DNA from 3 places in the Streptomyces sp. NPDC057249 genome. Region 1 is predicted to be linked to each of the others. Evidence: riboswitches for the same ligand, from Rfam matches in the RefSeq annotation. Region 1 holds a riboswitch; each other region holds the start of a gene.

Region 1 (9,839 bases):
CCGCACGGGCCGGGGGGCGGACATGGGTGCGCCCGGCAGCTATCCGCCGGGCGCCGCGCCGGGGTACGAGACGTACTCACACAGATGACGGATCACGAGTAGGCCGAATGATCCGGTCGGGCGATCAGGCCAGCGCGACCAGGTCCCGGTAGTCCGCGCCCCACAGGTCCTCGATCCCGTCCGGGAGCAGGATGATCCGCTCGGGCTGGAGGGCCTCGACCGCGCCCTCGTCGTGCGTGACCAGGACGACCGCGCCCTTGTACGTGCGCAGCGCGCCGAGGATCTCCTCGCGGCTGGCCGGGTCCAGGTTGTTGGTGGGCTCGTCGAGCAGGAGCACGTTGGCGGAGGAGACGACCAGCGTCGCCAGGGCCAGACGGGTCTTCTCCCCACCGGAGAGCACCCCGGCCGGCTTGTCCACGTCGTCCCCGGAGAACAGGAACGAGCCGAGCGTCTTGCGGACGGCGACGAGGTCCAGGTCGGGCGCCGCGGAGCGCATGTTCTCCAGGACCGTGCGGTCCGGGTCCAGTGTCTCGTGCTCCTGGGCGTAGTAGCCCAGCTTGAGGCCGTGGCCCTCCACGACGCGGCCGGTGTCGGGCGCCTCGGCGCCGCCGAGCAGCCGCAGCAGCGTGGTCTTGCCGGCGCCGTTGAGGCCGAGGATGACGACGCGGGAGCCCTTGTCGATGGCCAGGTCGACGTCGGTGAAGATCTCCAGCGAGCCGTAGGACTTGGAGAGCCCTTCCGCCATCAGGGGCGTCTTGCCGCACGGCGACGGGTCGGGGAAGCGCAGCTTGGCGACCTTGTCGGCGACCCGGACCTCTTCGAGGCCGGACAGCAGCCGGTCGGCCCGCTTGGCCATGTTCTGCGCGGCGACCGTCTTGGTCGCCTTGGCGCGCATCTTGTCCGCCTGCGCGTTGAGGGCGGCGGCCTTCTTCTCGGCGTTCTGGCGCTCGCGCTTGCGGCGCTTCTCGTCGGCCTCGCGCTGCTGCTGGTAGAGCTTCCAGCCCATGTTGTAGACGTCGATCTGCGAGCGGTTCGCGTCGAGGTAGAAGACCTTGTTGACGACCGTCTCGACCAGCTCGACGTCGTGGGAGATCACGACGAAGCCGCCGCGGTAGGTCTTCAGGTAGTCGCGCAGCCAGACGATCGAGTCCGCGTCGAGGTGGTTGGTCGGCTCGTCCAGGAGCAGCGTGTCGGCGTCCGAGAAGAGGATGCGGGCCAGCTCGACGCGGCGGCGCTGACCGCCGGAGAGGGTGTGCAGCGGCTGGCCGAGCACGCGGTCGGGCAGGCTGAGCGCGGCGGCGATGGTGGCGGCCTCGGCCTCGGCGGCGTAACCGCCCTTGGTGAGGAACTCCGTCTCCAGGCGCTCGTACTTCTTCATCGCCTTCTCGCGGGTGGCGCCCTTGCCGTTCGCCATCCGGTCCTCGTTCTCCCGCATCTTGCGCAGGATCTCGTCCAGGCCGCGCGCGGACAGGACCCGGTCCCTGGCGAGGACGTCGAGGTCGCCGGTGCGCGGGTCCTGCGGGAGGTAGCCCACCTCACCGGAGCGGGTGATGGTGCCGGCGGCGGGGGTGCCCTCGCCCGCGAGGCACTTGGTGAGGGTGGTCTTGCCCGCGCCGTTGCGGCCGACGAGGCCGATGCGGTCGCCCTTGGCGATGCGGAAGCTGGCGGATTCGATGAGCAGACGGGCGCCGGCGCGCAGCTCGATACCGGAGGCGGTGATCACGGGGAGGTACTCCTGAGCGGAAGGAAGGGCGGAGGAACGACGGGTGGTGACGGATCGACGCCGCTACTCACGCACACGCACAAGGAGAACTGCCATGGAAACCAGTCTACTGGCGGTGTCCAACGACTTCTTCGGGGCTCCGGCCCGGGATCCTGGGCAGCGCCCCCGGGTCACGAGCCGCCCGTGTGGACCTGGAACGCCGCCTTGCGGACCGCCTTCGCCAGGGCCGGGTCCGGGTGGGCCGCGGCCAGGGCCACCAGGACCTGGACCGTACGGGGGTGGCCGACGGCCCGGATCTCGTCCAGGAGGGCCGGGACCGTGCCCTGGACCGCCGAGTCGAGGTGGCGGACCAGGAGGCCCGTCTCACCGTGGTCCGCGACCGCCGCCGCCGTGTCGACCCAGAGCCACGTGGCCTCCGCGCGGCTGAGGACCTCCTGGGCGTCCTCGGGGTCCGTGCCGTCGTACTCGGCGAGCCAGAGCAGCGCGTACGGGCGCAGCGACGGGTCGGTCAGGACGGCCCGGACCTCCGGCTCCGCGGGGGCGCCGACGACGCGCAGGGCCTCGAAGGCCAGGCCGCGCAGGAGGGCGTCCTCGCCTCGGGCGACGTCGAGGAGTTCGGCGACGGCGCTGCCGACGGGACGGGCGGCCAGCCAGGCGCGGTATTCGGCGCGGGCGGGGCCGGGGGTGAGGCGGGCGCAGCCGAGGAGCATGTCGGCGGCGGCCTGCTCGATGTTGCCGGCGGGGCTCTGGGCGGCGACGCAGATCTGTTCCAGCTTGACCCATACCGCCCAGTTGCCGAGCGGCGTCAGCGTGGCCTGGCCCGCGCCGAGGGTGAGCGCCCCGACGTCGGCCAGGCCCTCCAGGGCCCAGTCGAGCAGACGGGCGACGAGGGCCGGCGGGTGGGCCGTGGGCGCCGGTTCGGCGGGTGCCGGCAGCGGCTCGGGGCCGTACGGCACCTCGCAGCGCTCCTCGTGCAGCTCCGCGACGCGCTGCCCGAGGAGGTCGAGGAGGGCGGGCACGGTGACCGGGCCGGCCGAGAGCTGGAGCAGCGAGAGGACCTGGGGCACGGCCTCGACGGCCTCGGCGACGGCGGTGGACTCGACGCCCCGGGGCGCGGGGTGGACGAGCGACCAGGCGTCGAAGAGCGCCACCCAGCCGCGCAGCACCGCGGAGTCGTCCCGGTCCCAGGCGCGCAGCCGCCAGCCGGGCCGTGCGGTGTCGCCGTGGAGTTCGACCAGTCCGGCGAGCCGGGCCCGGTCCCAGCCGGAGCGCACCTGTGCCGGGGAGATGTCCAGCGCGGCGGCGGCGTGTTCGAGGGCGGCCGGGGGCGTGGTGCCGGGGGCCGCCCCGTCGGCCGCCCAGCGGGCGATCCGTACGGCGTCGGCGAGGACCGTCCTGGCCTGGCGGGCCAGCTCCGCCCGGGGTGGGGTGCCCTCGGGCGGGCGCGGCGCGGGCCTGGTGCGCCGGGTGGTCACAGCCCTTCGGGCGGTGGCGAGGGGTCGCGGGCGGACAAGACGCAGCCTGGAGTCGCGCGGGGTACGGGACGTCACGGGAGCAGTCTTGCCCCTGACGGCCCGAAAGCCCAAACGGAACCCGGGTCACCGGCGTTGACGGGCCCGCGCACCGGCCGGGACCAATCGGCCGAACCGGTGCATCACCTCACATCAGGGGCGTGAGGAAGCGGCGCAGGGTCTCCTCGTAGTGGGCCGGGTCGGCGTTCCACATCGCCGCATGCGGAGCGCGGTCCACGGTGTGCAGGGAGACGAGGTCGGGGCGGGCGGCGGCGAGCCGGCGGGAGTGGGTCCAGGGGGCCAGGGTGTCGTCGGGGCCGTGGAAGACGAGCGTGGGCACGTGCAGGGTCACCGGGACCGAGGTGTCCAGGAGCCCGGTGCCGTGGAGTCCGGTCTGCCCCTGGGCGGCGCGCACGGCCAGCGGCAGCAGCGCGCCGGGGACCCCGCGTGCGGCGGCGAGGCCGCGCAGGGTGTCGGTCCAGTCCAGCACCGGCGAGTCGAGGACGAGGCCGGAGATCCGGTCGCGGAGCGCGGAGCCCGCGCAGGCGTGCAGCGCCATGGACGCGCCGGTGGACCAGCCGTACAGGATGACCTGCTCGGCGCCGTTGCGGACGGCGAAGCGGATCGCCGCGTCCAGGTCGCGCCACTCGGACTCGCCGAGGTGGCCGAGCCCGTCCGGGGAGCGGGGGGCGTCCGGGTCGCCCCGGTAGGCGAGGTCGAGCACGGGCAGCTGCCGGCCGTGCAGGAAGTCCAGGACGTTGAGCGGGTGCTCGCGGGTGGCGCCGATGCCGTGCACGGTGATGACCCAGATCCGGCGGGGGGCCGGGACGTACCAGGCGGGCAGCTCGCCCAGCTCGCCGGGGATGCGCACCTCCCGGAAGGCCAGGCCGAGCGCGCTGCCGGGGTCGCCGCTGTACACCTGGGGCGTGAGCCGGACCTTGTCGCCGGGGGCCAGGACGCCGTGGTCGACGCGTTCCAGCCGGCGCACGACGGTGTCGGCGGCCTGGTGGGCGCGGTCGAGCACGGGGCCGACGACGGCGTGGACGTCCTTGCCGGTCAGCCCGTACGTGCCGGGGCGCAGCGAGGTGAGGGACCGGGTCAGGGTGATCTGCCCGGCGGCCGTCGCGTGGACGGTGAGTTCGCGGTCGGCGGGGAGCGGTCGTCCGGGCGGCGTCCTGAGGGCGACGTCGCCCGCGAACCGGCCGGCCGCGACCGCTGCCGCACCGGCGCCGATGAGTGTGGTGACGGCCGCTGCCGTCGCGGTAACCGGGCGCACCCCCACAGTGTCGGGTCCCGGGCGGCGCAATGCCAGTGGGCAGGGCCGTCCGGTGCCGCCTCGGCGCCGGCCGCCCGCGCCCCTTCGGCGTGTCCCGGCGCCGCCGCCCGTCCCCCTTCAGCGGCCTCCGGTGCCTTCCGGGCGCTGCCCGTACCCCTTCAGCGCCTCCAGGACCTCGCCGAGCTGGCCCTCGGACAGCAGGGCCGGGGTGCGGCCGGGTACGGCGCTCGCGGTGAGCCAGACGTGGCAGAGCCATTCGAGCTGGGCGGTGCGGTCGTACGCCTCGTCGAGGGTGGCGCCGTAGGTGACGGTCCCGTGGTTGGCGAGGAGGCAGCCGGTGCGGTCGCGGAGGGCGGTGAGCATGTTCGCGGCCAGTTCGGGGGTGCCGTACCGGGCGTAGGGGGCGACGCGGACCGTGCCGCCGAGCGTCGCGGCGGCGTAATGGACCGGGGGGACCTCCGCGACGAGGGTGGAGACGGCCGTGGCGTGGACCGCGTGGGTGTGCACGACGGCCCGCGCGTCGGTGTTCCGGTAGACGGCGAGGTGAAGGGGGAGTTCGCTGGTGGGGGCGAGTGTCCCGAAGGTCTGGTTGCCTTCCGGATCGACGCCGGTCAGGTCTTCGGGGCCCAGTCGGTCGTACGGCACTCCGCTGGGGGTGACCAGCACCGTGTCGCCGACCCGGAGCGACACGTTCCCGGAGGTTCCGACGACCAGTCCCTCGGCCGCCGTGCGGCGCGCCGCGGCGACGACCGCCTCCCATCCCCGGGCGATCGCCACGTGCTCTCGGTCACTCATACGAAGATCCTTTCCGGCCCCGCCCCGCGCCGCCCGGCCACCGCTCCGGGGGTCACCGCAGCGCCCTGCTCAGTTCATCTTCTGTTCACTCAAGTTGCCTACGTTCCACGTGCCAATGACGTCGAACGATTGCCTGGGTAAATGGAACACATCACGCTGCTGCTCGCGATAGTGATCGTGACAGCTCTAGTGTTCGATTTCACGAACGGTTTCCACGACACCGCCAACGCGATGGCCACGACCATCTCGACCGGCGCACTCAAACCCAAGACGGCGGTCGCGATGTCCGCCGTTCTCAATCTGGTCGGCGCGTTCCTGTCCGTGGAGGTCGCCAAGACGATCTCCGGCGGGATCGTCAACGAGGACGGCCTCAGAACCGAGGTCATCTTCGCGGCGCTCGTCGGCGCCATCCTGTGGAATCTTCTGACCTGGCTGGTCGGGCTCCCGTCCAGCTCCTCCCACGCACTGTTCGGCGGCCTCATCGGCGCCGCGGTGATGTCCGCCGGCTGGTCGTCGGTCAACGGCGGCACCGTCGTCACCAAGGTGCTGCTGCCCGCCGTCGCCGCCCCGCTCGTGGCCGGTGTGGCCGCGCTCCTGGCCACCCGGCTCACGTACCGCATCGGCGGGAAGATCCGTAACGACGCCCAGGAGAAGGCGACCGCCAAGGGCTACCGGGCGGGGCAGATCGCCTCGGCCGGGCTCGTCTCGCTCGCCCACGGCACCAACGACGCGCAGAAGACCATGGGCATCATCACCCTCGCCCTGGTCACCGGCGGCGTCCTCTCCCCCGGCTCCAACCCGCCGGTCTGGGTCATCGTCAGCGCCGGCCTGGCCATCGCGCTCGGCACGTACCTCGGCGGCTGGCGCATCATCCGCACCATGGGCAGCGGCCTGACCGAGCTGAAGCCCCCGCAGGGCTTCGCCGCCCAGACCAGCGCGGCCACCGTCATCCTGGCCTCCTCGCACCTCGGCTTCTCCCTCTCCACCACGCAGTCCTGCTCCGGGGCCGTGATGGGGGCGGGCCTCGGCCGTGCCGGGGGTGTGGTCCGCTGGTCCACCGCCACCCGGATGTTCGTCGCCTGGGGCCTGACCCTGCCGGCCGCCGGTCTGGTCGGTGCGGGAGCCGAGTTCCTGACCAAGCAGGGCACCTGGGGCGTCGTGGTCGTCGCGGTCCTCCTGGTCGCCGGCTCCGGGGCGATCTGGCTGCTCTCGCGCCGCAAGCCCGTCGGCCACGGCGATGTCGCGCCCGGCACCGAGGACGCGGCCCCGGCCGAGCCCGCGGGTGTCGTCACCCAGGCCATCGCGGCCGTGAGCCCGCCGCCCACCGCGGCCCAGGCCGCCGACCTCGCCGCCACCATTCCGGCGCCCGCCGGTCCCGTCGCCGCCGATCCGGCCCGACCCGCCACGGTCTGACAGACCCCGGTACTCCGGTAAGGACACCCCGTATGAACATCGACTGGGCAGCTCTGGGCACCGTCTTCGGCGTCTCCCTCGTCACCACCGTCGCCCTGGTGGGCCTCTTCACGCTCGGCATCGTCGGCCTCTCCAAGCAGCCGGAACCGGCCGCCGAGGGCGGTCCGGCGGGCTCGTCGGTCCTGCTGGCGCGCGCCGGCGCGTACGTCTGCTTCGGGCTGTGCGCGGCGGCGGTCGCGTACGGCATCTATCTGATCGTCGCCTGACGCACCACCTCTCCCCCGGGCCGGACGCACCTCGGGTGCGTCCGGCCCGGTGTGCGTCCGCCCACACCGCACCGCCGCAGGTCAACGGCGAGTTGACGGGCGTTCGCGGGGCGTGGTGGACTGCCGGAGCCATTACGGCGACAGCAGAGGAAGCCGGTGCGAATCCGGCGCGGTCCCGCCACTGTCACCGGGGAGCGGTCCCCCACCGCACGTCACGGCCCGCGCGAGCGGGCTGGAAGACCGGGGAACCCGCCGATCCGGAAGCCAGGAGACTCTCGTCGCCGTCACGTCGAACCAGGGCGCGGACCCTGAGTGAGGACATATCGCCATGCCCGGCTGCCGTGCGACCTTCTCCCCACCTCATCTGTCCGCGGCCTCGGGTACGGCCGGCTGAACCGTGCGTGCCGATCGCATCTACGCGTACGGCGCCACCGCCGGCCTGATCGCCGACCTGCTGCTCGGTGACCCCCGCAGGGGACACCCGGTCGCCGCCTTCGGGCGGGCCGCCGCGGCCGTCGAGGACCGGCTCTGGCGCGACCACCGCGGCCGGGGCGCCCTGCACACCCTGATCTGCGCCGGGGGCGCCGCCGGGAGCGCCGCGCTCGCCGCCCGTGCCCTGCGCCGCCGTCCCGCCGCCTCGGTGGCCCTGACCGCCGCCGCCACCTGGTCCGTCGTCGGCGGTACGTCGCTGGGACGCGAGGCCCGGGCCATCGGCTCGGCACTCGCCGCCGGCGACGTCGAGCTGGCCCGGGAGCGGCTGCCGCACCTGTGCGGGCGCGACCCGCAGGCGCTGGACGGCCCCCGGATCGCGCGCGCCGTCGTGGAGTCCGTCGCCGAGAACACCTCGGACGCCGTGGTCGGCGCCCTCGTCTGGGGCGCCCTCGCCGGCGTCCCCGGGCTCGTCGGCTTCCGCGCCGCCAACACGCTCGACGCGATGGTCGGCCACAAGTCGCCCCGCTACCTGCGGTACGGCTGGGCCTCCGCCCGCCTCGACGACCTCGCGGGCTGGCCCGGCGCCCGGCTGACCGCCCTGCTCGCGGTGGCCTCCGGCGGCCGTCCCCGGGAGGCGGTACGGGCCTGGCGGGCCGACGCCGCGAAGCACCCGAGCCCCAACGCGGGGCCCGTGGAGGCCGCGTTCGCCGGGGCGCTCGGCGTACGGCTGGGCGGGACCCTGGCGTACGGGGGGCGCGTCGAACACCGGCCGGTGCTCAACGGGGCGGCGGGCCGTGCCGTGGAGACCGGGGACATCGAGCGTGCCGTGCGGCTCTCGCGCCGGGTGGGCGTGCTCGCCCTCGGCGTCGGCGTGGCCGCCCGGCTGGGCGCGGGAGCGGTCGCACGCCGGTTCGCGGGACGGACCGGGGGACCTCAAGGACCTCGTACCTCTGGACGGAGAGCGATATGAGCGGCGGACTGCTGGTCGCCGGAACCACGTCGGACGCGGGCAAGAGCGTCGTCACGGCGGGCATCTGCCGCTGGCTGGTGCGCCGGGGCGTGAAGGTCGCCCCGTTCAAGGCGCAGAACATGTCGCTGAACTCCTTCGTCACCCGGGAGGGCGCCGAGATCGGCCGGGCGCAGGCGATGCAGGCCCAGGCGGCCCGCGTCGAGCCGACCGCCCTGATGAACCCGGTGCTGCTCAAGCCCGGCGGCGACCGCTCCAGCCAGGTCGTGCTGATGGGGCGGCCGGTCGGCGAGATGAGCGCCCGCGGCTACCACGGCGGACGGCAGGAACGGCTGCTGTCCACCGTCACGGACTGCCTGGAGCAGCTGCGGAGCACGTACGACGCGGTGATCTGCGAGGGCGCGGGGTCGCCCGCCGAGATCAACCTGCGGCGCACGGACATCGTGAACATGGGCATCGCCCGCGCCGCGCGCTTCCCGGTCGTGGTGGTCGGGGACATCGACCGGGGCGGGGTCTTCGCCTCGTTCTTCGGGACGACCGCGCTGCTCGCGCCCGAGGACCAGGAGCTGATCGCGGGGTACCTGGTCAACAAGTTCCGGGGCGACGTCTCGCTGCTTGAGCCGGGGCTCGACATGCTGCGCGGTCTGACGGGCCGTCCCACGTACGGGGTGCTGCCCTTCGCGCACGGGCTCGGCATCGACGAGGAGGACGGCCTCAGGGTGTCGCTGCGCGGGACCGTACGCGAGTCGGCGGTCGCCCCGCCGCACGGCGAGGACGTCCTGCGCGTCGCCGTGTGCGCGGTCCCGCTGATGTCGAACTTCACCGATGTGGACGCGCTGGCCGCCGAACCCGGTGTCGTCGTGCGGTTCGTGGACCGGGCGGAGGAGCTGGCCGACGCCGACCTCGTCATCGTGCCGGGCACCCGGGGCACCGTGAAGGCGCTCGCCTGGCTGCGCGAACGCGGGCTCGCCGACGCGCTGCGGCGGCGCGCCGCCGAGGGCCGGCCGGTGCTCGGGATCTGCGGCGGCTACCAGATCCTGGGCGAGCACATCGAGGACGAGGTCGAGTCGCGCGCCGGACGGGTCGACGCGCTCGGGCTGCTGCCGGTGCGGGTCCGCTTCGACCGCGAGAAGACCCTCGCCCGGCCGTCCGGCGAGGCGCTCGGTGAGCCCGTCGAGGGGTACGAGATCCACCACGGGGTCGCCGATGTGCGCGGCGGCGAACCGTTCCTGACGGACGGCCGGGGCACTCCGCTGGACGGCTGCCGGTCCGGGGCGGTGTGGGGGACGCACTGGCACGGTTCGCTGGAGAGCGACGCGTTCCGCCGCCGGTTCCTGACCGAGGTCGCCCGGATCGCGGGCCGCCGCTTCGTGCCCGCCCCGGACACCTGCTTCGCCGCGCTGCGCGAGGAACAGCTCGACCGCCTCGGCGACCTGATCGAGGAACACGCGGACAC
Region 2 (9,839 bases), on a different contig from region 1:
CGTACGCCCGCTCACCTCCGTACTCCTCGGCGCCGACGCCCGCCGCGAGCACGGCTTCTGGCGGCGGCTCGTCGCCACCGAACCGTTCCGGCTGCCCCCCGGGCCGGGGGCCGGCGGCACCCCGGACGAACGGCTCGACCGCGCGTACGCCCGCCTGCGCACCCTCAACGACGCCCTGGACAGCGCCGCCCGCCCGGCCTCCGACTTCCGGGCGCTGGCCGCCCTGCACGAGTGGCTGGCCCCGGCCGACCCGGCGCTCGCCACCATCGCGGGCATCCACTACAACCTCTTCCTCGGCAGCCTCCTGGACCACATCGCCGAGAGCCCCCGCGACCTGTCGGACTTCCTGACGCTGCGGCGCACCGGCACCTTCCTGTGCACGGAGGTGGCGCACGGCAACGACGCCGCGGCCGTCGAGACGACCGCCGCCTACGACCCCGTACGCGACGGGTTCGTGCTGCACACCCCGCACTGCGGGGCGCAGAAGTTCATGCCCAACACCGGGCGGCCCGGCGGCCCGAAGTCGGGGCTCGTCGCCGCGCGGCTGCTGGCCGGCGGGGCCGACCGGGGGGTGTTCCTGCTGCTGGTCCCGCTCACCGACGCCGACGGACCGCTGCCCGGTGTACGGGTGCGCAGGCTCCCGGCACGCATGGGCAGCCCCGTCGACCACAGCCTGACCTCGTTCGACCACGTCTTCGTCGGGCGCGAGGCCCTGCTGACGGGCCCGCAGGGGCGGATCGACGGCGACGGGGTGTTCCGCAGCGCCATCGAGGGCCGCCGGCGCCGCTTCCTCGCCTCCATCGCCCGCGTCGTCACCGGCAGGATCTCCATGAGCGCCAGCGCCGTCGGCTCGGCGCGCGCCACACTGGCCGTCGCGGTGCGGTACGGCGGCCACCGCCACGTCTCCGCCGGGCGCGGCGCGCGGCTGCCGGTGCTCGCGTACCGCACCCACCACGGGCCGCTCGCCGAGGCCATGGCCACGGTCTTCGCCATGAGCCTGCTGCACCGCCGCGTCCTGGACCGCTGGGAGGCGGCCGAGGCGGGGCCCGAGGCCGGGCGGGAGGCGGCCGAGCGGCTGGTGGACATCGCCAAGGGCTGGATCACCTGGCAGGCCAGGGCCGTGATCGTGGAGTCCCGGGAACGCTGCGGCGCCCAGGGCCTCCTGGAGAACAACGGGATGGCCGCGCTCGTCACCGGCGTCGAGGGAGCCATCACCGCCGAGGGCGACAACCTCGCCGTGCACGCCAGGGCCGCCGCCGCCCTGCTCGCCGACCGCACGCCGTACGAGCCGGCCGCACCGTCCCACGGCGACCTGACCGACCTCCGGTTCCTCGTCCGGCTCCTGGGGCGCGCCGAAGAGCTGTGGTTCGCGCGCGCCGGGGCCCGGGCGGCCCTGGCGGCGCACGGCGACCCGCTGGGCCGGTGGAACGCCGCGGCGGGCCCCGCGCTGCGCGGGGTCGAGGCGCACGCCTGCCGGCAGGCGGCCGAGGCGTACGCGGAGGCGGTCGAGGCACTGCCCCCCGGCGCGGACCGGGACCGGCTCGGTGAACTGGCCCGGCTGTTCGCCCTGGGCCGGGTGGCGCGCGACAGCGGCGACCTCCTCGCGGCCGGATACCTGAGCACCGGTCAGGCGGAGGCGCTGACGGACCACACCGAACGGCTCATCGGCGCGGTGGCCCCGCACCTCCCGGAACTCGCCGACGCCTTCGCCTTCCCCGACGAGATGCTCGCCGACTGGCCGATCACGGGCGCCGGCTACACCGACGCGTACGACGATCCGGAGGCCCACTGGCACGCCGGGGCGGGGCGATGAGGGGCACGCGGGCGCGCCGTGCGGCGCGGGCCGTACAGGGGCTCGGGGCGGGAGCCGTCCTCCTCGCCTACTGGTCGACCGTCGCCCTGTTCGCACGGTGGTCCGCGGCGTCCCGGCCCGGCTCTGGCGAATCGGTTCGCCGCAAGGCGTAACCGGAGCGACGCTGCTCAGTTGTTCCGGCGTCGGGGCCGTGCGCACCGGCGCCGGACGCCCCACCCGGATGGGCATGAGGAAAGGAAGACCATGAGCACGATCCACCCCCGCATCACCGACGTACTCAGCAGTACCTTCAGGGTGCCCGTGGCCGAGATCCTTCCGGACTCCACGATGGACAGCCTGGACATGGACTCCCTCGCGGCCGCCGAGTTCGCCGTCGTCCTGCGGGAGACCACCGGGGTCGAACTGGACACCGGCATCCTGACCCGGGGGACCACCCTCGCCGAGCTCACGGAGCACCTCGACGCGGCGGCGGGCGTCGCCCGATGAGGACACCGGCCATCGCCGTCACCGGTCTCGGCATGATCACCCCGGTCGGCAACGACACCGAGTCCACCTGGGACGGGGTGTGCGCCGCGGTGAGCCCGGCCCGCACCGTCCCCGCGCTCGCCGGGTGCGCGATCGACTTCGCCTGCGTGGTCGACGGCATCGACCTGGACGCCGAGATCGGTCGCCGCACGGCCTTCCGGATGGGCCGGTACGTCAAGTTCGCGGTCCTGGCCGCCCGGGAGGCCGTCGCCGACGCCGGTCTCGATCCGGCCGGGTGGGACGGCAGCCGGGTCGCGGTCGTCGTCGGCACCAGCAGCGGGGGCTCCGCGCACCTCACCGACCAGGCGCTGGTCCTGGAGCGGAAGGGGCCGGAGGCGACCTCGCCGGCCGGGGTCCTGCTGACCATCCCCAACATGCCCGCCGCCGAGATCGCGATCGAGATGCGGGCCACCGGCCCCAGCCTGGCCCCCTGCACCGCCTGTTCGTCCGGCGTCACCGCGCTGTCCGTCGCCCGCGACCTGCTGGTGACCGGGCAGTGCGACGTGGCCGTCGCGGGGGCGACCGAGTCGACCGTCTTCCCGATCGCCATGACCGGCTTCGCCCGGTCCGGGGCCGCCGCCCGCGCGGACGGCGACCTGTCCCGGCTCAGCCGGCCCTTCGCCGCCGACCGCGCCGGACTCGTCATGGGCGAGGGCGCCGCCGTCATGGTGCTGGAACGCGCCGCCGACGCGGAGGCCAGGGGCGCCGAACCCCGGGCCCTGCTCGCCGGCACCGGCGCCACCACGGACGCCCACCACCCCACCAGCCCGCACCCCGACGGGCGGGTCGCCCGGGCCGCCGCGGAGGCCGCGCTGCGCGACGCCGGCTGGCGGGCGGACGAGGTGGAGCACGTCAACGCGCACGGCACCGCGACCGTACGCAACGACGCCGCCGAGGCCGCGCTGATCAGCCGGGTGTACCCGCACCGGCCACCCGTCACCGCCCCGAAGGGCGTGCTCGGGCACTGCATGGGCGCGGCCGGGGCGATCGAGGCGGGGCTGACGATCCTCACCCTCCAGCGCGGGGTCGTCCCGCCGGTCGCGAACCTGGACGCCCCCGCGCCCGGGTTCGACATCGACTGCGTCACCAAGGTGCCGCTGGTGCGGCCCGTCCACCGGGCCGTCAGCCACTCCTTCGGCTTCGGCGGGCACAACGCGGTGGTGGCCCTCCAGCGCCCCTGACCGGACGCGGCGCCGAGCTGCGCGTAAGCCCGTGGTAGCGTGCCGGAGCCAGTCGAACTCCTCGTGGGAGTCAGGGAATCCGGTGCGAATCCGGAACTGACGCGCAGCGGTGAGGGGGACGGGCGGGGCCACGGCCACTGGGAGACCCGGCGTCTCCCGGGAAGGCGTCCCGTCCGAGCGAACCCGAGTCCGAAGACCTGCTGGCGACCGCCGCCCGGGACCGGGCGGCGGACCGTACAGCGGGCCCCGCGCATGGGCCCAGAGACGCCGAGGTATGCCCCGTGCCGCCCATACGTGCCGCCGCTCTGCTCACCGTCGCCCTCCTGCTGCTGACGGCCTGCGGAGGGCCCCCGTCCGGAAAGGCCGACGCCGTCGGCCGGACGGACGGCTACCCGGTCACGCTCAGGAACTGCGGGCGCACCGTCACCGTGGACGCCCCGCCCCGGCGCGCGGTCTCCGTCGACCAGGGCACCACGGAGATCCTGCTCTCGCTCGGCCTCCAGGACCGGATGGCCGCCACCGCCACCTGGACCGACCCGGTGATGAAGGGCCTGGAGAAGGCCAACGCGGGCGTGAAGCGGATCGCCGACAACCGGCCCTCGTCCGAGAAGGTCCTCGACCAGGAGCCCGACTTCGTCGCCGCCGACTTCGAGTCCACCCTCGCCAAGGGCGGTGTCGCCCCGCGCGAGCAGTTCGAGAAGCTGGGCGTCCCCACCTACGTCGCACCCGCCGACTGCACGGCCAAGGACAACACGAAGGACGGCGACGGCGTCCGTACCGGCGCCCTCACCATGGACAGCGTCTACGCCGAGGTGCGCGACCTGGCCCGGGTGTTCGGCGTGCCGGAGCGCGGCGAGAAGCTGACCGAGCGGCTCCGCACCCGCATCCGGAAGGCCGCCGACGACATCGACGGCTCCGGCACCTCCGTCCTCTACTGGTTCGCCAACTCCGAGTCCCCCTACCTGGCGGGGTGCTGCGGGGCGCCGGGCATCATCACCCGGGAGCTCGGCCTGAAGAACGTCTTCGACGACACGCACGACGAATGGCCCCAGGTGAACTGGGAGACCGTCGCCGACCGCAACCCGGACGTGCTGGTCATCGGCGACCTCACCCGCACGTCGCAGACCGCCGAGAGCGCCGCCGGGAAGATCGCCTTCCTGGAGTCCAACCCCGTCACGAAGAAGATGGACGCCGTACGCCACAAGCGTTACGTCCTGCTCAGCGGCCAGGCCATGAACCCGACCATCCGCACGGTCGAGGGCGTGGAGCGGGTGGCCGCCGGGCTGCGCGCGTTCGGGCTCGCGGGATGACGGCCACCGAACGGCTCACCGCCCCGCCCGACAGGACGCCGGCCCCCACCGGCCCTCCGCGCCCCCGCCTGCGCCGTCTGCGTGGCGGCCTCCTGTGGACCGGCGGCCTCCTGCTGCTCGCCCTGTCCGTCGCGGTCGCCGTCACCATCGGACCGGCCCGGATCTCCGTCGTGGACGTCTGGTCCGCCGTCGCCGCCCACCTCGGCATCGGTGAGGCCCGGCTCAGCCCGATCCGCGACGGCATCATCTGGAACCTGCGCATGCCGCGCACCCTGCTCGCCGCCGTCTGCGGGGCGGGCCTCGCGGTCTGCGGGACCGTCATGCAGTCCCTGCTGCGCAACCCGCTCGCCGACCCGTTCGTCCTCGGCGTCTCCTCCGGCGCGTCCACCGGCGCGGTCCTGGTCGTCGTGCTCGGCGTCGGCGGCGGAGCCGTGTCCCTGCCGGCCGGGGCGTTCATCGGGGCGCTCTGCTCGTTCGCGCTGGTGATGCTGCTCAGCCACACCCTGGGCGGCTCCACCGACCGGGTCGTCCTGTCCGGGGTCGCCGCGATGCAGCTGTTCTCGGCCCTGACCTCGTTCGTCGTCATGACCGCCGCCGACGCCGAGCAGACCCGGGGCGTGCTGTTCTGGCTGCTCGGCTCGCTCGGCGGGGTCGGCTGGACCGATGTGTGGATCTGCTCCGCCGTCCTCGCCGTCAGCCTGCTGGTCTGCCTCGGCCACTCCCGTACGCTCGACGCCTTCGCCTTCGGGCAGGACGCCGCCGCCGCCCTCGGGGTGAACGTCGCACGCGTCCGCACCGTCCTGCTCTGCACCACCGCGCTGCTGACCGCCGCGCTCGTCAGCTCGGCCGGGGCCATCGGCTTCGTCGGGCTGGTCCTCCCGCACGCCGCCCGTGCCCTCACCGGCTCCGGCCACCGCAGGCTGCTGCCGGTCACCGCCCTCGCCGGGGCCGTCTTCCTGGTCTGGGTCGACACGCTCGCCCGGACCGTCCTCGACCCGCAGGAGGTCCCGGTGGGCGTCGTCACCGCCCTCATCGGCGTGCCCGCCTTCGTCGCCGTCCTCTACCGCACCAGGCGGCCCGCGTGACCGGGACGGCGGCGGAGGGCCTGCGGGCCGGCGGAGTCAGCCGCGAGGCCGGCGGCCGCCTCCTGCTGGACGGTGTGACGCTGGCCCCGGAACCGGGCACGACGGTGGGCCTGATCGGCCCCAACGGCTCCGGCAAGTCCACCCTGCTGCGCATCCTCGCCGGAGTCCTCGCCCCGCACGCGGGCGTCGTCACGCTGGACGGCGAACCGCTCACGGACGTCGGCCGCCGCGCCGTGGCCCGGCGGGTCGCGGTCGTCGACCAGCACGCCGTCACCCAGGAGGAGCTGAGCGTCCTGGACGTCGTACGCCTGGGCCGCATCCCGCACCGGCGTGCCTGGTCCGCGCCGACGGAGGCGGACGCGGCGGCGGTGGACGAGGCGCTGGAGCGGACCGGGCTCACCGGCCGGCGCGACCAGTCCTGGCACACCCTCTCCGGAGGGGAGCGCCAGCGCGTCCAGATCGCCCGCGCGCTCGCCCAGCGGCCGCGCGAACTCCTGCTGGACGAACCGACCAACCACCTGGACATCCAGCACCAGCTCGAACTGCTCTCCCTGGTCGCCTCGCTCCCGCTGACCGCCGTCGTCGCCCTGCACGACCTCAACCTGGCCGCCATGTTCTGCGACCGGATCGTGGTGCTCAGCGGCGGACGGGCGGTCGCGGGCGGGACCCCCGCGCAGGTCGTCACCGAGCAGCTGATCGAGGACGTCTACCGGGTGCGGTCCGTCGTGACACCGGACGGCCCGCAGGGGCGGCCCTCGGTGCGCTTCCTGCCCTGAGGGGCCCGGGCACACGAGAGGGCGGACCCGCCGGGCGGGTCCGCCCTTCGCCTGTCGTGCGGTACGGCCGGCATGCCGGCGAGCGGTCAGCGGTGGCGTCCCCGGCCGAGGTCGCCGCCGGTGTCCTTGCCTCCCGGCTCCTTGCCGCCCTTGGTGGTGCCGTCCGCGTAGTCGATCTGCTCCTTGCGCAGTTCGGCGGAGACCTCCTTCTGCTCCGTCACCCTCTCGGTTTCCATCCGGACGCGCTCGACCGGGACGGTCTCCTTGCGCATCGTGGCGCGTTCCGCGTGCAGGGTGACCTCCACGTCCTGCTCCGTCAGATCGCCCGCTCGCGCGGTCGTCCTGTCGCCCGGCTGCAGCGGCTCACGGACCACCCGTACCTCCTCGTGCGAGACCGGCACGCTGCGCGTGACGTTCTCGGTGACGACGTACTTGTGGAGGCGGGCCCTGCCGCTCTCGTACTCCTCGGTGCCGATGTGCAGCTGCTCCTCGGAGCGGATCATCTCCTCCTTGCCGCCCAGGTCGGCGCCGGACCGCTGGGCGCCCGCGCCGGCGCCGGCCAGCGGACGGCCCGCGGCGGTGCCCGCGTCGGTGTCCCGGTGCCTGCCGGTGCCGGCCGCCCGGGTCCGGTCCTGGCCGGAGGTGCCTGCCGCACCCATGGCCCCGGCCCCGGCACCCGCTCCGGCCGCCGCGCCGGTGCCGGCCGCGCCCATGGTGCCGGTGCCCGTGGTGGTCGGTGAACCGGTCCCGGAACCGTCGCCCAGGTTGCCCCGGGTGTTCCTGGTGAGGCCGTAGTGCCGGTACAGCTCCTCTTCCTCGGACACGGACAGATGCGCGTCCGCGTCCACCCGGGGGGCTTCCTTGACCTGGTCCTTGCCGTGGGAGATGTGCAGGTCGGAGCCCACTCGACGGGCTCCGGCGAGAGGCACGAAACTCTCCTTCATGCCGAACAGGCCGGTCTTCACCGTGATCCAGTCCGGGCGGCCGGTGTTGTCGTCGACATACACGCGGCCCACGTTGCCGATCTTCTCGCCCTCGGTGTCGTACACCGTCAGGCCGTCGAGCTCTCCGGAATCCGTGAAACCGTCAGCGGCTCCCATATCCGAATCCTCCTCGCCCGGGCGCGTCCTGTGGGTGGGTCCAGCAGAGAAGGCGCGTCCGGATTCCATCGCGCCTCACCCGGATGGACGCTGCAACCGCCCGGCAACCCGGTGCGGCGGGCGGCATCCGCCCCGGACCGGCGCAGCGCCCGTGTCACGCGGGTGCGCGGCTTCCGGGCCCGTTACGCCATCCGGGTGAACGGCCGGGTGATGCGCACGGCTGCCGGGGGAGCGGGGCGGCCCCCGGACGCCCCGGCCCCGGCACATATGATCAACGGGTCCACGCCGACCGACGTCCCGCCGCGCCACCCGGGGGTGCCCATCCGTTCCGTACGCATCCGGCTGCCCCGGCAACGCGCAGAGCTGCTCGCCCGGCGCGAGGACGGCGCGGAGCTCCACCACCTCCTGTGGCGGCTGGGTCCCGGCTGGCGGGTGTGCAGCAGCGCGGTCCTGGGCGGCGGCATCGGCCCGCGCGAGTGGATCGTCAACGCGCAGGTGCCCGGTGGCTACCCCCGCATGGACCCGGACCGCCACCTCGCCGAGATCGCCGCCGCCGCACGCCTCACCGGCCCCGGCGCCGGCCTCATGACCGCCGCCGACGTCACCGCGTACACCACCGCCGACGACGAGGGCGTGCACGCCACCGCCACCTGCGGTCTGGGCGTACGCGGCTGGGCCGCCGCGCCGGAGGAGGGCACCGGCGGGCCGCCGCGCCCCGGTACCGTCAACATCGTGGTGACCTTCCCGGTGCCGCTGTCCGACGCCGCCCTGGTCAACGCCGTGGCCACCGCCACGGAGGCCAAGGTGCAGGCGCTCCTGGACGCCGGGCTCGACTGCTCCGGCACCCCCACGGACGCCGTCTGCCTGGCCGCCCCCGAACCGGGACCCGGGACCGGTGACGCCGAACCGTTCGCCGGGCCGCGCTCCCGCTGGGGCGCGCGACTCGCCCGAGCCGTACACGCCGCCGTGCTGGAAGGCGCGCTGCGGCAGCCCTGAGAAGCCGAAGCCGCCGCGCCCCCGGGGAGCGGCCGACGAAGGGAATCCCATGACCTCAGCAGTCCCCGCCGCACCGCAGCGACCCGTCGTCGCCGTACTCGGCACCGGGATCATGGGCGCGGCCATGGCCCGCAGCCTGCTCCGTGCCGGTCTGGAGGTCCGGGCCTGGAACCGCACCCGGGCCAAGGCCGCCCCGCTCGCCGCCGACGGTGCCACCGTCACCGACACGGCGGAGGAGGCCGTGCGCGGCGCCCACGTCGTGCTCACCGCGCTCACCGACACGACCGCCGTCGCCGCCGCGCTCACCGCCGCCTCCGGGGGACTGCACCGGGGCCAGGTCCTGCTCCAGACCTCCACGGTCGGCCCGGACGGCGCCGTCGAGCTGGCCCAGCGCGCCGCCGACCTCGGGCTGACCCACCTCGACGCCCCGGTCGTCGGCACCCGGCAGCCCGCCGAGCAGGGTGCGCTGACCGTCCTCGTCTCCGGCCCCGAGACCGCCCGCGCGGCGGTCGGGCCGGTGCTGGACGCGATCGGGCAGCGCACGGTGTGGGCCGGGGAGGAACCGGGAGCGGCCTCCCGGCTGAAGCTCGTGGTCAACGCCTGGGTGGTCAACATGGTCGGCGGCGTCGCGGAGTGCCTGAACCTCGCCGAAGGACTGGGCGTCGACCCGCGTGCGTTCCTCGGCCTGGTCGAGGGCGGACCGCTCGACTCGGGCTACCTCCACGCCAAGTCCGCCGCCGTCCTGGACGGGGACCTCACCCCGAGCTTCGCCCTGTCCACCGCCCTCAAGGACACGCGCCTCATCCTCGACGCGGCCGCACAGGCCGGTGTCCGGCTGGACCTGGCCGCCGCGTCGGCCGCCCGCTTCGAGCGCGCGGAGGCCGCCGGACACGGCGACGAGGACATGATCGCCACCTACTACGCGGGCCGGGCCCCCGAGCAGGACCGCGGCTGACCGGACGGGGCACCGGCCCCATGACGACGGAAGGCCGCCCCACCGGTACGGGGGAGCCCGGTGGGACGGCCGCAATCAGCGTGCCACAGGAAGGCGCG
Region 3 (9,839 bases), on a different contig from region 1:
CCCTGGCCACGCCGCGCGAGGCGGGGCTGCTCGGTACCGACGTGGGCCTGCCGATGCTGATGCTCTCCCGGCACTCGCTGGACGAGCAGGGCGAACCGGTCGAGTGGGTCCGCTCGGTCTACCGCGGCGACCGCTACAAGTTCGTGGCCCGCCTGAAGCGGCCGCTGGACTGACCCACCGTACGCACGTACCCCCGAACGGCCCCCGGTCCCGCCTCCGGGGGCCGTTCGGCGCTTCCCGAGGGCCGGCTTGGCCTGGACCAGCTCCCGGACGATTGCCGCCATTCCGGCCATCCGGCCGGTCCGTGGCGACCGTTGCCGGACCGCAATGCGGACGGGGGGTGACGGTGGCCGGATCTCTCGCCTAGATTTCCTGCGCATTACAGGTGATCAGCGAGGGGACGGAGTCGCCGCCATGGCGGAAGAACCAGAAGGAAAGCCACCCACCGTCACACCGTTGCGGGTGGTCATCGCCCTGTGCCTCATCGCGCCGTTCGTGGCGATGCTCTGGGTGAGTTCTTATTCGAAGATAGACCCGACCTTCATCGGTATCCCGTTCTTCTACTGGTACCAGATGCTCTGGGTGCTGATCTCCACCGCGCTCACGATGATCGCGTACAAGCTGTGGCAGCGTGACCAGCGCGCCCGCAAGGGGGGTGCGTCGGCATGAAGGACGGCGTGAACGGCGTCGCGCTCGGCATCTTCATCTTCTTCTTCCTGGCCGTCACGGTCATGGGCTTCCTGGCCGCTCGCTGGCGCAGGGCCGAGAACGAGGCCACCCTGGACGAATGGGGCCTGGGCGGACGCTCGTTCGGCACCTGGGTCACCTGGTTCCTGCTCGGCGGCGACCTCTACACCGCGTACACCTTCGTCGCCGTGCCCGCGGCGATCTACGCGGCCGGCGCGTCCGGCTTCTTCGCGGTGCCGTACACCATCCTGGTGTACCCGCTGATCTTCACCTTCCTGCCGCGCCTGTGGTCGGTCTCGCACAAGCACGGGTACGTCACCACCTCGGACTTCGTCCGCGGCCGGTTCGGCTCGAAGGGGCTTTCGCTGGCCGTCGCGGTCACCGGCATCCTCGCCACCATGCCGTACATCGCGCTCCAGCTCGTCGGCATCCAGGCGGTGCTGGACGTGATGGGCGTCGGCGGCGGCGAGAACACCAACTGGTTCGTCAAGGACCTGCCGCTGCTGATCGCGTTCGCGGTGCTGGCCGCGTACACGTACTCCTCGGGGCTGCGGGCGCCCGCGCTGATCGCGTTCGTCAAGGACGGGCTGATCTACCTGGTCATCGCCGTGGCGATCATCTACATCCCGATCAAGCTGGGCGGCTTCGACGACATCTTCGCCTCCGCCCAGGACAAGTTCACTCAAGCGGGCGCGGGCGGCCTCGCGCCGGCGGCGGCCGGCCACTGGGGTTATGCCACCCTGGCGCTCGGGTCCGCACTCGCGCTGTTCATGTACCCGCACTCGATCACGGCGACGCTCTCCAGCCGCAGCCGTGAGGTGATCCGCCGCAACACCACCATCCTGCCGCTGTACTCGCTGATGCTGGGCCTGCTCGCGCTGCTCGGCTTCATGGCGATCGCCGCCGGCGTCAAGGTGCAGAACGGCCAGCTGGCCATCCCGCAGCTGTTCGAGAACATGTTCCCCGACTGGTTCGCGGGGGTGGCGTTCGCCGCGATCGGCATCGGCGCCCTGGTGCCGGCCGCGATCATGTCCATCGCCGCGGCGAACCTGTTCACGCGCAACATCTACAAGGACTTCCTGAAGCCGGACGCGACGCCCGAGCAGGAGACCAAGGTCTCCAAGCTGGTCTCGCTGCTGGTCAAGGTCGGCGCGCTCGCCTTCGTCCTCACCATGGACAAGACCGTCGCGATCAACTTCCAGCTGCTGGGCGGCATCTGGATTCTCCAGACGATGCCGGCCCTGGTCGGTGGCCTGTTCACCCGGTGGTTCCACCGCTGGGCGCTGATCGCCGGCTGGGCGGCCGGCATGATCTACGGGACGGCTGCCGCGTACGGGGTCGCGAGCCCGACGCAGAAGCACTTCGGCGGGTCCTCCAAGGAGATCCCCGGCCTCGGCGAGATCGGCTACATCGGCCTGACCGCCTTCGTGCTGAACGTCGTGGTCGTCGTCGTCCTCACCTTCGTCCTGAACGCCGTGAAGGCACCCGTCGGAATCGACGAGACCTCCCCGGGCGACTACACCGCGGACGCGGGCGACCCGGGTGTCCAGGAGAAGCTGCCGCCGGCCACGGCGGGGGCGCCGGGCGGTCACTGACCGCACACTTTCCCACCACGCGACACAACATGTGGGGGCCGCCCGACAGGGCGGCCCCCACATGTATGCTCATGCTCGCTGTCGCCGCAGGGGAATCCGGTGCGAATCCGGAACTGTCCCGCAACGGTGTATCCGGTGCGCTTTCGCGCACCCGTGGAGTCCGAGGACCTGCCGACAGCGCATCCGGCTCGACCGAACCGGATGCCCAGACGTCCGGGCCTCGTGGATGGGCCGGTGGACGCCGCACGGAGTGCCGCCCTGCCCGGGCCCGCTCCTGCCCGGCTGCCCCGCTCCCCGCCGGCCCAGAGCCGAGCGAGGGAGAGCACCACGTGACCATCGCGCCAGCCGATCCGGCTTCAGCGGCCGCATCAACGGGGACCGCGAGCGACGGACCGGGCACCGCACTGCTGCGGACCCTGACCGACCTCACCGCCGATCTGCCCGACACCGATCCCGGACGCGTCGCCGCCGCCGCCCTGCGCGGCCGCAACGCCCGGTCGGACGAGGCGGAGCTGCGCTCACTGGCCACCGAGGCCGCGGCGGGCCTCATCTCCGAGGACCCCGCGTACTCCCGGCTCGCCGCCCGCCTGCTCACCCGGTCCGTCGCGGACGAGGCCGCGGGCCAGGGCGCCACCTCGTTCTCCGCGTCCGTCGCCGTGGGCCACCGGGAGGGCCTGATCGCGGACCGCACCGCCGAGTTCGTCACGCTGCACGCGGCGGCCCTGGACGCCCTGGTCGAGCGGTCCCTCGCGGACGGGGCCGACGACCGCTTCGGCTACTTCGGACTGCGCACCCTGCACAGCCGCTACCTGCTGCGCCACCCGATCACCCGCCAGGTCATCGAGACCCCCCAGCACTTCATGCTCCGGGTCGCCGCCGGGCTCGCCGAGGACACCTCCGAGCGGGCGCTGGACGAGGTCGCGGCGCTGTACGGGCTGATGAGCCGGCTGGACTACCTGCCGTCCTCGCCGACGCTCTTCAACTCCGGCACCCGCCACCCGCAGATGTCGTCCTGCTACCTGCTCGACTCGCCGCTGGACGAGCTGGACTCGATCTACGACCGCTACCACCAGGTGGCCCGCCTGTCGAAGCACGCGGGCGGCATCGGCCTCTCGTACTCCCGCGTCCGCGCCCGGGGCTCCCTGATCCGGGGCACCAACGGGCACTCCAACGGCATCGTGCCGTTCCTCAAGACGCTGGACGCCTCCGTCGCGGCCGTGAACCAGGGCGGCCGGCGCAAGGGTGCCGCCGCGGTCTACCTGGAGACCTGGCACGCGGACATCGAGGAGTTCCTGGAGCTCCGCGACAACACGGGCGAGGACCAGCGGCGCACGCACAACCTGAACCTGGCGCACTGGATTCCGGACGAGTTCATGCGCCGCGTCGACGCGGATTCCACCTGGTCGCTGTTCTCCCCGGCGGACGTGCCGGAGCTCGTCGACCTGTGGGGCGACGCGTTCGACGCCGCGTACCGGGCGGCCGAGGCGAAGGGCCTGGCCCGCAGGACCATGCCGGCCCGCGAGCTGTACGGCCGGATGATGCGCACCCTGGCGCAGACCGGTCAGGGCTGGATGACGTTCAAGGACGCCTCGAACCGCACGGCGAACCAGACCGCCGAGCCGGGCAGGGTCGTGCACTCCTCGAACCTCTGCACCGAGATCCTGGAGGTCACCGACGACGGCGAGACGGCCGTCTGCAACCTCGGCTCGGTCAACCTGGGCGCGTTCGTCAAGGGCTCCTCGATCGACTGGGAGCGGCTGGACGCCACCGTGCGCACCGCGGTGACCTTCCTCGACCGGGTCGTGGACATCAACTTCTACCCGACCGAGCAGGCCGGCCGGTCCAACGCCCGCTGGCGGCCGGTCGGCCTGGGCGCCATGGGCCTCCAGGACGTCTTCTTCCAGCTCCGGCTGCCCTTCGACTCCCCGGAGGCCCGGGCGCTCTCGACCCGGATCGCGGAGCGCATCATGCTCGCCGCCTACGAGGCGTCCTGCGACCTCGCGGAGCGGTCGGGGCCGCTGCCCGCCTGGTCCGAGACCCGGGCCGCGCGCGGGGTGCTGCACCCGGACCACTACGACGCGGAGCCGGCCTGGCCGGAGCGCTGGGAGGCGCTGCGGGCCCGGATCGCGAAGACCGGGATGCGCAACTCGCTGCTTCTGGCGATCGCCCCGACGGCGACGATCGCCTCGATCGCGGGCGTCTACGAGTGCATCGAGCCCCAGGTCTCGAACCTCTTCAAGCGGGAGACCCTGAGCGGTGAGTTCCTCCAGGTCAACGGCTATCTGGTGGACGAGCTGAAGCGGCTCGGCGTGTGGGACGCGCGGACGCGTGAGGCGCTGCGCGAGTCGAACGGCTCGGTGCAGGGCTTCGCCTGGATTCCGGCGGACGTGCGGGCGCTGTACCGCACGGCGTGGGAGATCCCGCAGCGCGGCCTGATCGACATGGCGGCGGCGCGTACGCCGTTCCTCGACCAGAGCCAGTCGCTCAACCTGTTCCTGGAGACGCCGACCATCGGGAAGCTCTCCTCGATGTACGCGTACGCCTGGAAGCAGGGCCTGAAGACGACGTACTACCTGCGCTCCCGCCCGGCGACCCGGATCGCCCGCGCCGCGTCCGCCGCCCCCGTCCCCGTACAGCAGGCGCAGGCTCCCGACGCGGACGCCGTCGCCTGCTCCCTGGAGAACCCCGAGTCCTGCGAGGCATGCCAGTGATGAGCACCACCCCCACCGAGAAGAACCTGCTCGACCCGGGCTTCGAGCTGACCCTGAGGCCCATGCGCTACCCGGACTTCTACGAGCGCTACCGGGACGCGATCAAGAACACCTGGCACGTGGAGGAGGTCGACCTCCACTCGGACGTGGCGGACCTCGCGAAGATGACGCCCGCCGAGCAGCACCTGATCGGGCGGCTGGTCGCGTTCTTCGCGACCGGTGACTCGATCGTCGCCAACAACCTGGTGCTGACGCTGTACAAGCACATCAACTCCCCCGAGGCGCGGCTGTACCTGTCGCGGCAGCTGTTCGAGGAGGCCGTGCACGTCCAGTTCTATCTGACGCTGCTCGACACCTATCTGCCCGACCCGGACGACCGCGCGGCGGCGTTCGCGGCGGTGGAGAACATCCCCTCGATCCGCGAGAAGGCGCAGTTCTGCTTCCGGTGGATGGACTCGGTGGAGAAGATCGACCGGCTGGAGTCGAAGGCGGACCGCCGCCGCTTCCTGCTGAACCTGATCTGCTTCGCGGCGTGCATCGAGGGGCTGTTCTTCTACGGCGCGTTCGCGTACGTGTACTGGTTCCGCTCGCGCGGGCTGCTGCACGGTCTCGCCACGGGGACCAACTGGGTCTTCCGGGACGAGACCATGCACATGAACTTCGCGTTCGAGGTCGTGGACACGGTCCGCAAGGAGGAGCCGGACCTCTTCGACGACGCCCTCCGCCAGCAGGTCACCGACATGCTGAAGGAGGCCGTCGAGGCGGAGCTGCAGTTCGGCCGCGACCTGTGCGGCGACGGGCTGCCCGGCATGAACACCGAGTCGATGCGCGAGTACCTGGAGTGCGTCGCGGATCAGCGGCTCACCCGGCTGGGCTTCCCGGCGGTGTACGGCTCGCAGAACCCGTTCTCGTTCATGGAGCTCCAGGGGGTGCAGGAGCTCACGAACTTCTTCGAGCGCCGCCCCTCGGCGTACCAGGTGGCCGTCGAGGGCACGGTCGCCTTCGACGACGACTTCTAGATCCTCGCCCAGCTCCTGACGTACGGACGCCGTGCGGCCGCCACCGGCCGCGCGGCGTCCGCCGTTCGGGGTGGACGTGTGCTGCGGTCCTGTTCCGCTTCGCGCAGCTCGCGGTCGATGCGGCGCTCGCGGGCGGCACCGATCAGCGCGGGCAGCAGGACGAGGGCGAAAAGTGCGGAAATGCCGAGGAAGTTCAGGAATGTGTTCATGCCTCTACTGTCCTCGTTCCGCCGGGGAACCGGCAGTGGCAGGACTGCCATAGGGCATCGAATTACTGCCACACTGGGTCCATGCTGAACAACGTCGCCGCCCTGATGCTCGATGACGTCCACCCCTTCGAACTCGGTGTGCTCTGCGAGGTGTTCGGCCTCGACCGCAGCGACGAGGGCCTGCCGGTGCACGATTTCGCGGTGGTCTCCGGCGAGGGCCCCCAGCTGAGGACCCACGCCGGCTTCACGATCAACACCCCGTACGGCCTCGACCGGCTGGAGGAGGCCGACCTCGTCGCCGTACCGGCCGGCAGCCGCTTCGGGGAGCGCGAGTTCCCCGAGGAGGTCCTGGCCGCCCTGCGGCGGGCCGTGGAACGGGGGGCCCGGGTGCTCAGCGTCTGCTCGGGGGCGTACCTCCTGGGCGCCGCCGGGCTGCTGGACGGCCGCCGCTGCACCACGCACTGGCGGCACGCCGACGACCTGGCCCGCCGCTTCCCCGGGGCCGCCGTCGAGCCGGACGTGCTGTACGTGGAGGACGGGCCGGTCACCACCTCGGCGGGGACGGCGGCGGGGATCGACGCCTGCCTGCACCTGGTCCGCCAGGCGTACGGGCCCGCCGCCGCCAACACCATCGCCCGCCGGATGGTGGTGCCGCCGCACCGGGACGGCGGGCAGGCGCAGTACATCCAGCGGCCACTGCCGCGCACCCGGTGCGACACGGTGGGCGACACGCTGGCCTGGATGGAGCGCCACCTCGACCGCGAGATGACCGTCGAACAGCTCGCCGACCGGGCGCACATGTCGCCGCGCACCTTCGCCCGCCGCTTCCAGCAGGAGACCGGGACCACTCCGTACCGCTGGCTGCTGCGCCAGCGCGTCCTGCTGGCCCAGCATCTGCTGGAGACATCCGACGAAACCATCGACACCATCGCCGACCGGACCGGCTTCGGGACGGCGGCGGCACTGCGCCACCAGTTCGTACGGGCGCTGGACACCACGCCGCAGGCGTACCGGCGCACCTTCCGGGGCCCTTCCGTCGTCGCCGAGGCGGCCTGAGGGCCGCCGGGCACATCCGATCATTCGTCCAACCGATCGCGCGACCTGTCCATGGACCGGCCCTTCCCGCGCGCGTCAGGGTCGATGCCATGGACATGCAGAAGGCAAGACGAAGGACCGTCGGGGCCGTGGTGGCCGCGCTCGCCGCCACCCTGCTCCCCTGGCAGACCGCCTCGGCCGGGGAGGCCCCGGCGACGGCCTCCCCGCCGGAGGTGCTGCCCTCGCTGCGCGCATGGCAGCCGGGCAGCGGCGAGTTCGTCCTCACCGGCCGGGCCAGGATCGTGCTGGACGGGGTGCGCGAGCGGCGTACGGCGGACGACGCGGCCCGGTTCGCCGGTGAGCTGGAAGGCGGCCGGCAGGTGTCCCGGGGCCGGGCGCGCGCCGGTGACATCGTGCTGCGCCAGGACGCCTCGCTGAAGGGCTCGCTCGGGGCGGAGGGCTACCGGCTGGAGGTCGGCGACCGGGTCACGGTCACGGCGGCCACCTCGGCGGGCGTGTTCTACGGCTCGCGCACGGTGCTGCAACTGCTGAACGACGACGGGCGGGCCGCGCGCGGCTCGGCCACCGACGTGCCCGCGTACCGGGAACGCGGGGTCGGGGTCTGCGCCTGCTACATCAACGTGTCGCTGCCCTGGTTCGAGCGGCTGATGAAGGACATGGCGTCCCAGAAGCTCAACCAGCTCTGGATCGAGGCGAAGGTCAGGAGCGACACGGACCCGGAGTCGGCGTTCTGGGGCTACTACACCAAGCCGCAGATCCGCACGCTGGCCGCGACGGCGAGGAAGTACCACATCGATCTGGTGCCGGAGATCAACTCCCCCGGCCACATGGACCCCTACCTGAAGAACCACCCGGAGTTCCAGCTCAAGGACAGGAACGGCGTCGCCTCCCCGCCCCGCCTGGACATCTCGCGGCCCGAGGCGCTGACGTACTACACCTCACTGGTCGACGAGGCCCTGGACGTCTGGGGCACCGACACCTGGCACATGGGCGCCGACGAGTACATGCTCGGCTCCTCCTACCCGGACTATCCGCAGATCCAGGCGGCGGCGACCGCGAAGTTCGGCGCCTCGGCCACCCCCGACGACCTGTTCGTGGACTTCATCAACCAGGTGAACGCCCATGTGAAGGAGCGGGGCCGCTCGCTGCGCATCTGGAACGACGGGCTCCTGGGCCGCAACACGCTCGTCCCGCTGGACCGTGACATCACCGTCGAGCACTGGCTCGGCGGCGGCGCCATCCAGCAGCCGTCCGCCCTGCTCGGCGAGGGCCGCCCGGTGATGAACTCCGCCTACGCGCTGTACCTGGTGCGCGGCGGCTACACCACCAGGACCCAGCAGCTGTACGAGAGCGACTGGACGCCCCTGCGCTTCGAGGGCCAGACGCTCCCCGCCGCGGCCGCGAACCTGACCGGCGCGAAGATCAGCCTGTGGCCGGACAGCGCGGCGGCCGAGACCGAGAACGAGGTCGAGGCGAAGACCTTCATGCCGCTGCGGTTCATCGCCCAGGCCACCTGGGGCGGCCCGAAGCCCAGCCCGACGTACGCCGGTTTCGAGGCCATGGCCCGCCGCATCGGGCACGCCCCCGGCTGGGCGAACACCGACCGCACCCCGCTGGCCGACGGCACCTACCGGCTGACGTCCGGCGCGAAGGCACTGGCCCCGGCCGCGGACTCCGGTGTCGCCCTGGTCGAGCGCTCGAAGGCGGCCTGGACGCTCACCGCGACCGCCGACGGCTACTACACGGTCCGCTCGGCGGACGGGCTGTGCCTGGACGCGGTGCGCGGCGAGAAGTACCTGGGCGCCCCGCTGGAGGTGGGCGCCGAACTGTCGCTCGGGGCCTGCTCGGCGGGCTCGCGCACCCAGCGCTGGCAGCTGGACGCCGGCCACGGGGCGTTCGTCCTGCGCAACGCGATCTCGCAGCTGCGGCTGACCGAGCGCCGGGCGGACGGGGCGGCGGTGCAGACGACGGGCGGCACGCCGCTGCGGGCCGGGGCGTAGGCACACGTGTGGGGCCCGCCGACGACCGGCGGGCCCCACCGGGTGGATCAGATACCGCAGTTGGGCGCCGACCAGTAGTGGCTGGGGCCCTGGTTCACGTGGACGTGGTCGTTGTGGTCCGGGTAGCCCGGGCCGAGAATCCCGTTGAACCCGTGGTAGCGGGCCTCCTTGGCGAGGGTGCAGAAGGCGATCCCGCCGAGGTCGGCCGCGTCACCGTACAGATGGCGGCTGTTCGAGGCACCGCCGACGGCGCTGTTGCAGGACGTCGAGCGGAACCCGCTGTTGATGTTGATGGGCCGGTCGCCGAGCGCGTGGCGCAACGCCTCCAGCTTCCACATGGTGCTCAGCGCGTTGGCCTTCGCCGTGGCCGCCGATACCGCGCCGCCCGACCAGGTGCTGTTGCAGCGGTTCATCTCGGCGTACGTGAAGTGTGCCGGGGTGCAGTCGTTGTCCTGGAGTGCGTAGATCTTGGCCTGGGTGTCGGGGCCCGCGATGCCGTCGGCGGCCAGCCCGTAAGCGGCCTGGAAGCGCTTGACGGCGGCGGTGGTGGCGGGGCCGTACG

What was found. Region 1 has a riboswitch for cobalamin ahead of ACFUJY_RS13100 (cobalamin biosynthesis protein). Riboswitches for the same ligand answer to the same signal wherever they lie in the genome.
Region 2: it holds a riboswitch for cobalamin, as region 1 does, so the genes downstream of both, ACFUJY_RS18935 (ABC transporter substrate-binding protein) here and ACFUJY_RS13100 (cobalamin biosynthesis protein) in region 1, are expected to answer to the same signal.
Region 3: it holds a riboswitch for cobalamin, as region 1 does, so the genes downstream of both, ACFUJY_RS07115 (ribonucleoside-diphosphate reductase subunit alpha) here and ACFUJY_RS13100 (cobalamin biosynthesis protein) in region 1, are expected to answer to the same signal.

The regions. Positions count from the first base shown of each region.
Region 1 covers NZ_JBHUXS010000006.1:49,697-59,535, forward strand. The annotation lists gene ACFUJY_RS13070 (ABC-F family ATP-binding cassette domain-containing protein) at 125-1,723, opposite strand; gene ACFUJY_RS13075 (hypothetical protein) at 1,894-3,198, opposite strand; gene ACFUJY_RS13080 (alpha/beta hydrolase) at 3,383-4,510, opposite strand; gene ACFUJY_RS13085 (class II aldolase/adducin family protein) at 4,628-5,305, opposite strand; gene ACFUJY_RS13090 (anion permease) at 5,447-6,718, shown strand; gene ACFUJY_RS13095 (hypothetical protein) at 6,751-6,984, shown strand; cobalamin riboswitch at 7,130-7,259, shown strand; gene ACFUJY_RS13100 (cobalamin biosynthesis protein) at 7,382-8,386, shown strand; gene ACFUJY_RS13105 (cobyric acid synthase) at 8,383-9,839, shown strand, end outside.
Region 2 covers NZ_JBHUXS010000009.1:171,217-181,055, reverse strand. The annotation lists gene ACFUJY_RS18950 (acyl-CoA dehydrogenase) at 1-1,813, shown strand, start outside; gene ACFUJY_RS18945 (acyl carrier protein) at 2,057-2,299, shown strand; gene ACFUJY_RS18940 (beta-ketoacyl-[acyl-carrier-protein] synthase family protein) at 2,296-3,519, shown strand; cobalamin riboswitch at 3,552-3,739, shown strand; gene ACFUJY_RS18935 (ABC transporter substrate-binding protein) at 3,801-4,829, shown strand; gene ACFUJY_RS18930 (FecCD family ABC transporter permease) at 4,826-5,914, shown strand; gene ACFUJY_RS18925 (ABC transporter ATP-binding protein) at 5,911-6,690, shown strand; gene ACFUJY_RS18920 (PRC and DUF2382 domain-containing protein) at 6,777-7,790, opposite strand; gene ACFUJY_RS18915 (adenosylcobinamide amidohydrolase) at 8,058-8,786, shown strand; gene ACFUJY_RS18910 (NAD(P)-dependent oxidoreductase) at 8,836-9,741, shown strand.
Region 3 covers NZ_JBHUXS010000003.1:130,022-139,860, forward strand. The annotation lists gene ACFUJY_RS07100 (GntR family transcriptional regulator) at 1-173, shown strand, start outside; gene ACFUJY_RS07105 (DUF3311 domain-containing protein) at 415-669, shown strand; gene mctP (monocarboxylate uptake permease MctP) at 666-2,282, shown strand; cobalamin riboswitch at 2,341-2,473, shown strand; gene ACFUJY_RS07115 (ribonucleoside-diphosphate reductase subunit alpha) at 2,612-4,993, shown strand; gene ACFUJY_RS07120 (ribonucleotide-diphosphate reductase subunit beta) at 4,993-6,012, shown strand; gene ACFUJY_RS07125 (hypothetical protein) at 6,009-6,221, opposite strand; gene ACFUJY_RS07130 (GlxA family transcriptional regulator) at 6,303-7,277, shown strand; gene ACFUJY_RS07135 (family 20 glycosylhydrolase) at 7,373-9,277, shown strand; gene ACFUJY_RS07140 (D-Ala-D-Ala carboxypeptidase family metallohydrolase) at 9,325-9,839, opposite strand, start outside.